One region of the Lysinibacillus sp. BNK-21 genome, then DNA from elsewhere that is predicted to be linked to it. Evidence: riboswitches for the same ligand, from Rfam matches in the RefSeq annotation. Region 1 holds a riboswitch; the other holds the start of a gene.

Region 1 (4,073 bases):
TTCATAGTTTTCTACTAAGTCAGCGAATGCCTCATCTACTGCATCCTTTAAGCGTCCTTGCCCTTTATCGACAGCTACAACTTTCGCTCCGAGAAGTTCCATGCGAAATACGTTCAATGCCTGACGTTTTGTATCTTCCAAGCCCATATAAATCGTGCAATCCATTCCAAACATGGCACACGCTGTAGCTGTTGCTACACCATGTTGACCTGCCCCTGTTTCGGCAATCACGCGATTTGCTCCCATACGTTTAGCTAGTAAGATTTGTCCTAATACATTATTGATTTTATGGGAGCCTGTGTGGTTAAGGTCTTCACGTTTTAAATAGATTTTTGCGCCACCTAATTGCTTTGTTAAATTCTCTGCAAAATAAAGAGGGGATTTACGACCGACATATTCACGGAAATAGTAATCTAATTCTTGCTTAAAATCATCATCCTCTTTATACTTTTGAAAATTCTCATCTAGTCTATTTAAAACATTTTGAAGCTCCTTTGGAACAAAGCTTCCACCAAATTCACCGAAATATCCCTTTTTTTCTACTACTGTACTCATCTTAACTCGACTCCTCTATGCTAATTTTTCCAAAAAAAAAGCCACTCCAATCCCTCATAAAAAGGACGAGTAACCGTGGTGCCACCTTCATTCGCAATTTTTGCGCGCTTTCCTGCTCCGGTAACGGGGAGCGAAACGGCCTTACATTTGATAAGGCTGCTCTGAAGTCCATTCACAAGTCTGTACTACTGGTTTGCACCAACCACCAGCTCTCTAAAAGTAACAATGCTTGCTACTACTCTTCTTCCTTGCATTTATTAGAAAGAATTGTAGAGTATTTTCAGAATAGTGTCAAGAAAAAAGACGAATCTAAAAAGATCCGTCAGTTAAATCAAATTTTTAAAGTGAAGGCGTTTGTTTAATACATACATAATCGGTGCACCTACAGCTAATACAACAAATTCACCCGCCGCGACTGTTAGCCAAGTCCAGAAAAATGGCAACTCTAAAGCCAAGTTCAGCTCAAAGGCAATGATAAACATAGTACATGTAAAGAGCAATGTATTAATAATTAAACGTGCCCAAATATTTTTGACAAATTTACAGATTAAAATAAACAGGCCAAGTGTAATCATTGAATGACCTACACCAAAAACTAAATCGTAAATGCCAAGTGGTGAAAAGAGATTAGAGATCAATACACCAATAATAATCCCTACGGCAAAGCGTGGATTAAAGGCCACTAAATGGTTAAACATCTCAGATACTCGGAACTGTACCTCTGTAAAACCAAATGGGGCAACAAGCATGGTTACAGCTATATATAGAGCTGCAATGATACCACTTGCTGCTAAAAATTTTATCTTCATATTCATTTCTCCTTAGTTTTTTTTCGTGGGATGGTTACGAACCACGGTGCTTTCACACAAGTAAATATTCTATTATAGATATCTAGTAGAAGTCAAATGTCAGACTTTGTCTATAATGTCCTATCGTCGCAAAATTGTCATAAATATTTTTTACTATGTTGAAAAAAGAAATCGAATAACTAAAACAGCGTAGTTTAGCGGTTTAAAGCGCCGAATTAAATGAAAAACTAAAATATTTTGTCACTTTTAAAAGTCAGAACATTCATAATGTTGTTGACGGAGCTCGATAATAACGATAATATAGCGATACATTCACACTTTGTTTGGATAAAGTGCGATAGATATTCGAGAATATAATCGGGGGGATTATTTGTGAAAAGCAATGTAAAGAAGTTGTCATTCCTTCTTTTTGGATTAGTGTTGCTTCTTGCTGCTTGTGGTAGCAGTGGCTCAGGTACAACAGATTCAAAAGGAAATGAATCAAACAATGCAAGTGAGAGTGGAAATGATAAAACATATAAAATCGGGATTACTCAAATTGTTGAGCATCCATCGTTAAACGCAGCAACGGAAGGCTTTAAAAAAGCAATTGAAGATGCAGGCTTAAAAGTTGACTACGATCCACAAATTGCACAGGGAGATAATAGCCTTAACACAACGATTGCTAACAATCTAGTAAGTGCAAACGTAGATTTAATTTTTGCAAACTCTACACCTTCTGCACAAGCCGCTGCTACAGCAACAAGTGATATTCCAATTATTTTTACATCGGTTACAGATGCTGTTGGTGCACAGTTAATTGACTCAATGGAAAAGCCAGGGAAAAATATTACAGGCACAATCGATTTACATCCTGAAACGATTTCTAAAACAGTAGCATTCCTAAAAGAACTTGGGGCGAAAAAAGTAGGGATGGTCTACAATGCAGGTGAGCAAAACTCAGTTGCACAAGTTTCAGAAGTGAAAAAGGTTATGGATGAACAAGGTTTAACGGTGGTAGAAGCATCAGCATCCACTTCCGCAGATGTAAAACAAGCGACAGAATCTCTAATTGGTAAGGTAGATGCTTTCTATATTATTACTGATAACACAGTAGTTTCTGCATTAGAATCGGTAATTGATGTTGCCAATACGAATAAACTACCATTAATCGTAGGAGAACTGGATTCTGTGGCACGTGGCGGTTTAGCCGCTTATGGTTTTGAATATTTCGATATCGGCTATGAAGCGGGTCAAATGGCTGTGAAAATTTTAAAAGGTGAAGCTACACCTGCCGATACACCAGCACAATACCCACAAAATCTGAAACTATTAATCAATAAAAAAGTTGCAGATGATTTAGGCATCGAAATTAAAGATTCTTGGGGTGCCGAAATTCTAGAACAGTAAAACGAAGCGGGGTGCACTATCCCCGCTTTATCTTCATTTTACAAGTGATATAAATAATAAAGAGATTTAGGAGATGATTCAACGATGTTTTTAGCATTATTTGGCGCAGTGGAGCAAGGAATCATCTATGCAATTATGGCACTTGGTGTATATTTAACATTTCGGGTGTTAGATTTTCCGGATTTAACGGTTGATGGAAGCTTTGTAACAGGGGCGGCAACTGCAGCAACAATGGTTTTGCTTGGCTACCACCCAATCTTAGCGACTTTAGTGGCAATTGTTGCTGGATTTATTGCTGGATGTATGACAGGAATTCTTCACACGAAAGGAAAGATTAATCCGCTTTTATCAGGAATTTTAATGATGATCGCTTTATATTCGATTAATCTACGTATCATGGGGTTAACTGCAGAAAATACGATAGGTCGCCCGAATATTCCACTACTAAACTCTGAAACAATCTTTTCAAAGTTTCAATCTTTTTGGAGTAATTTAGGGATCGATGATGCTATCAATAACCTATTAAAAAGCATAGGCTTTCAGCATGTACCAGGTACATGGAGTGTGCTGATTGTTGTATTAATCATCACGATTTTAATTAAGTTAATAGCAGACTGGTTCTTAAAGACAGAGGTTGGGCTAGCTATCCGAGCAACTGGTGATAATAAACGAATGATTCGCAGCTTCTCTGCAAATACAGATACACTTATCATTTTGGGGCTAGGTCTTTCTAATGCGCTTGTCGCATTTTCTGGAGCTTTAATCGCACAATACTCGAAGTTCTCTGATGTTAGTATGGGGATTGGTATGATTGTGATCGGTCTCGCATCCGTTATTATTGGTGAAGCTATTTTTGGGACTAAAACTATTATCCGTACAACGTTTGCAGTTATTGCAGGAGCCATCATTTATCGTATTATATTAGCTTTAGCATTACGTGTAGATTTCCTTGATTCAGGAGACATGAAATTAATTACAGCGATCATCGTTATTTTGGCGCTGATCTTACCGCAATTTATAAATAAGAGTAAAGAACGTAAACGTAAAGCTAAACGTGCTGCAGAACTTTCACAAATAAAAAAAGTAGAGCAGGGAGGTAATGGCCTTGCTTAAATTACATGGTATTAATAAGGTATTTAATGAAGGAACACCTGATGAGAAGATTGCACTTGCGGAGATAAACCTACATTTAAAGCCCGGTGATTTTGTGACAATTATAGGTAGTAATGGTGCAGGTAAATCAACGATGATGAATATGATTTCAGGTGCTTTAACACCCGATTTCGGTACAGTATTGATTGATGGTAATGATGTGACAAG
Region 2 (4,073 bases), 580 kb from region 1:
GTGTAAGTTGATGAATTTGGAATGAAGTTTTTCCCACCCTTGTAAATTCCGGCGAACTCAGGGTGATCTGTGTCAATACCAGTATCTAATACTGCTACCTTTATACCTTGTCCTTCAATTCCTTCATTCCAAAGCTGTTCGATGCCGAGGAAAGAAATACTTGTATTCATTTGAGCCTCTAATTGATCTTCCTTAATCAGTTCTGATGATTTCATTGTATTATCTTCAGATGCGTAAACAATTGCATCAGGTTCAATTAATGTTATTCCTTCTATTGAAAGCAGCTTTGGGAGATCATTTGCTTTCACAGTTGCTGCAAAACCGTTTAAAACAGTATCAAATGTGTAGCCTTGAGTCATTTGAACATTTTTAGTAGCTAATTCTTTCTTAACTTGTGCTTGTTGAGATTTTACATTTGATCGAACTTCATTTGCTCGCGCATTAGAGAACTTTTGGCCTTTCAATTGGCTCATTCCTTGCTCTAGTGCCACAGGCTTTTCAGATAAATGTACGATGACTGCAACTTCTTGATTGCCTGATACATTTTGTAAGCTTTCGTGAAGAGTTGGACCATCTTTAGACAAGCTTAGCTGTTCAGCGATAGCCGCCTTTAATTGAAGTATACTTTCACTTTGGCTATCCTGCTTGAATGGTTTCGAATCTTCAGCATTAGCACTCGATAATGGAACCAATAGAAAAAGCACCATAACGAAAGCTATCATACTACTTAAAAACTTCGTAAACTTAAACTTTTTCAAATCTCATTTCTCCCTCCACTCTTAATTATCACACTTTTCAGTTTAGTGTGATATTTCCAATTTATCACAGGTGAGATAATTCGAATATCGTAATATTGAAAAATCTCAAAATATTGATAATTAGTATTACTTTGTCAAAAATAAATTAATTCTATTTTCATAGTAATTTAATAAAAAAGTAGAACTTTCAAATGAGTATTGACTTACAGTAATTCATACTTTTTATCATTTAAGAGTTTTATAAAAAATCTATTTGACGTCCTGTATTATTTTTTGTACGATATTGAAGAAAAGAATGCCCGAACTAGAACGGGAGAGGTTCATAGCTGATACCCTCTATAAAAAACTATGGAAACATGACAATATGCCATGTCCATATCGGACGTGGCTTTTTTTATCTGTTTACTTATGTTTTAAATAGAATGATTGGTGATACCTCTCTTGAAAAGTGTTGGGAAACATTTTACAAGGAGGTTTTTTTATGTCTGGCAGAAGTCATGAAGAAGGATTAAAGGATTTGACCCTATTAGGTAATCAAGGTACAAAGTATTCCTATGATTATGCACCTGAGGTATTAGAGGCAGTGGATAATCTTCATGCTAATCGAGATTATTTTGTTAAGTTTAATTGTCCAGAGTTTACTAGTTTATGTCCGCTTACAAATCAGCCGGATTTTGCAACGATGTACATTTCATATATCCCAGATAAAAAAATTGTTGAAAGTAAATCTCTAAAGTTGTATTTATTCAGTTTTAGAAATCACGGCGATTTCCATGAAGATTGCGTTAATATCATTATGAATGATTTAATTGCATTACTTGATCCAAGATATATAGAGGTTTGGGGGAAATTTACTCCACGTGGGGGTATCTCGATTGATCCATGGTGTAACTATGGGAAGCCAGGAACTAAATACGAAGAAATCGCCAATTATCGTTTAATGAACCACGATCTTAACCCAGAAAAAATTGATAATCGATAAATGAAGCAAGACAGAGGTTTTTAGCTACCCTCTTAAAAAAACTAAGAAGAAAGCAGCACTTTTTCTTAGAGTGCTGTTTTTTCGATATAAGGGAGTCTATATAGATGAAAAAGGAAAAAGCAATTGTAGTATTTAGTGGAGGTCAGGACAGTACAACTTGTTTGTTCTGGGCAAAAGAACGCTTTGAAGAGATTGAGGCAGTAACTTTCGATTATGGTCAAAGGCACCGTCTTGAAATTGACTGTGCGAAGGTGATAACAGAGGAGCTTGGTATCAAGCATCACATACTTGATATGTCTCTCCTGAATCAACTTGCTCCGAATGCATTGACACGACAAGACATAAAGGTGAAGGACGGAGAAAATGGTGAGCTCCCATCGACTTTTGTGCCTGGCCGCAATCTCCTTTTTCTTTCATTTGCGGGCGTTTTAGCGAGCCAAGTAGGGGCAAAGCATATTGTAACAGGTGTTTGTGAAACTGATTTTAGTGGATATCCGGATTGCCGAGATGTCTTTATTAAATCCTTAAATGTAACGTTAAATTTATCGATGGATGATTCCTTTGTGATTGATACACCCTTGATGTGGCTGAATAAGGCACAAACATGGGAATTAGCTGATCAGCTTGGGGCACTTGAGTTTGTACGACAAAGAACGTTGACTTGCTATAACGGTGTTATAGCAGATGGATGTGGTGAATGCCCAGCATGTAAATTGCGAAATAAAGGGCTTGATGAGTATTTAAGTTATAGGAAGGAGTCTTAAGGCATGTCAGATTTTAAAATCGTTGAGAGACTCCAGAGAATTGATGTGGATATTCAAAGAAATCAATTGAAATATCATGCAAAGCGTGTTCTCATAAGCAAAGAATTTACCTTCGATGCTGCCCACCATCTACATCATTATGAAGGGAAATGTAAAAATCTACATGGGCATACCTATCGAGCTATATTAGGACTGAGTGGCTACACAGATGAACGTGGTTTGATGATTGATTTCGGCGATATAAAAGAAATATGGAAACATAAAATAGAGATTCATTTGGATCACCGTTATTTAAATGAAACGCTTCCATCCATGAATACGACGGCAGAGAACATTGTTGTTTGGATTTACGAAAAGTTGACTGAGGCTTTGCTTGATGAAGGATATAACGGTGTGCGTGTAGAGTTTATCAGGCTTTATGAGACTCCAACAAGCTATGCAGAAGCTAGACGGGAGTGGATGGAAGTTGAGTAAAGTACCTGTTATCGAGATTTTTGGGCCAACGATTCAAGGAGAGGGTATGGTCGTTGGCCAGAAGACAATGTTTGTAAGAACTGCGGGCTGCGATTATTCCTGTTCTTGGTGCGATTCATCGTTTACGTGGGATGGCAGTGGAAAGCACCTTATTGTCCAAATGACAGCGGAAGAGATTTGGTCTGAGTTGAAGCGTTTAGGGGGCAATGGTTTTTCATTTGTCACAATTTCAGGCGGCAATCCTGCACTCAATCCGAATTTAGCAGAGCTTATTGCCATTTTAAAAGAAAATGACATAAAAATCGGTGTAGAAACACAGGGGAGTAGGTGGCAAAAGTGGATGTATGAGATTGATGAACTGACAATTTCACCAAAGCCACCTAGTTCTGGAATGACCACAGACTACTCGGTGCTCTCTTATATCTTCGAAAAACTTAAAGATCGGAACAGCAATCACCATGTATCCCTCAAAATAGTCGTTTTTAATCAAGAGGATTACGATTATGCTAAACAAATTCACCATCGATATCCCATGATTCCTTTTTATCTTCAAGTCGGTAATGATAATCTCACGGCAACTGATAATTCACAATTAATGATGCATTTATTGGATAAATATCGTGCACTGATTGATAGAGTAATGAAGGATGAGGATTTAAGAGATGTTAAAGTACTACCACAGTTACATGCCCTTGTTTGGGGAAATAAAAGAGGCGTGTAGGGTGCTCTTACAAAAATTAAATTTACTTGAGGAGTAATAGTTTGAGAATATTATTTTATTTATTATCTATTGTTATTGCTAATGTGGTAACGGCAGCATTTGCACCTTTCCATTTTGGTATGTTTATTGTCCCAATGGGAACGCTTTTAATTGGGGCAACCTTTATTTTTCGGGATCTAGTACAAAATAAATATGGTAGAAAAAAGACGTATTTATTTATTATTACAGCTTTAATTTTATCAGCTGTGGTGTCATTCCTACTAGGTGATACACTTTTAATTGTGGTAGCCTCAGCACTATCATTTGTTGTCGCTGAAACGGCTGATACTGAAATTTATACTCGATTAAAATTACCAATGGCTTGGCGTGTGTTC

What was found. Region 1 has a riboswitch for preQ1 ahead of ACMGGO_RS20245 (QueT transporter family protein). Riboswitches for the same ligand answer to the same signal wherever they lie in the genome.
Region 2: it holds a riboswitch for preQ1, as region 1 does, so the genes downstream of both, queF (preQ(1) synthase) here and ACMGGO_RS20245 (QueT transporter family protein) in region 1, are expected to answer to the same signal.

The regions. Positions count from the first base shown of each region.
Region 1 is NZ_JBLQTS010000001.1:4,008,475-4,012,547, reverse strand. Features, by position in the region: gene trpB (tryptophan synthase subunit beta) at 1-555, opposite strand, end outside; T-box leader at 614-813, opposite strand; gene ACMGGO_RS20245 (QueT transporter family protein) at 882-1,364, opposite strand; PreQ1 riboswitch class I at 1,371-1,415, opposite strand; gene ACMGGO_RS20240 (ABC transporter substrate-binding protein) at 1,737-2,753, shown strand; gene ACMGGO_RS20235 (ABC transporter permease) at 2,838-3,866, shown strand; gene ACMGGO_RS20230 (ABC transporter ATP-binding protein) at 3,859-4,073, shown strand, end outside.
Region 2 is NZ_JBLQTS010000001.1:4,590,118-4,594,190, forward strand. Features, by position in the region: gene ACMGGO_RS22950 (S8 family serine peptidase) at 1-758, opposite strand, end outside; PreQ1 riboswitch class I at 1,068-1,114, shown strand; gene queF (preQ(1) synthase) at 1,240-1,740, shown strand; gene queC (7-cyano-7-deazaguanine synthase QueC) at 1,845-2,504, shown strand; gene queD (6-carboxytetrahydropterin synthase QueD) at 2,508-2,978, shown strand; gene queE (7-carboxy-7-deazaguanine synthase QueE) at 2,971-3,699, shown strand; gene ACMGGO_RS22975 (VUT family protein) at 3,741-4,073, shown strand, end outside.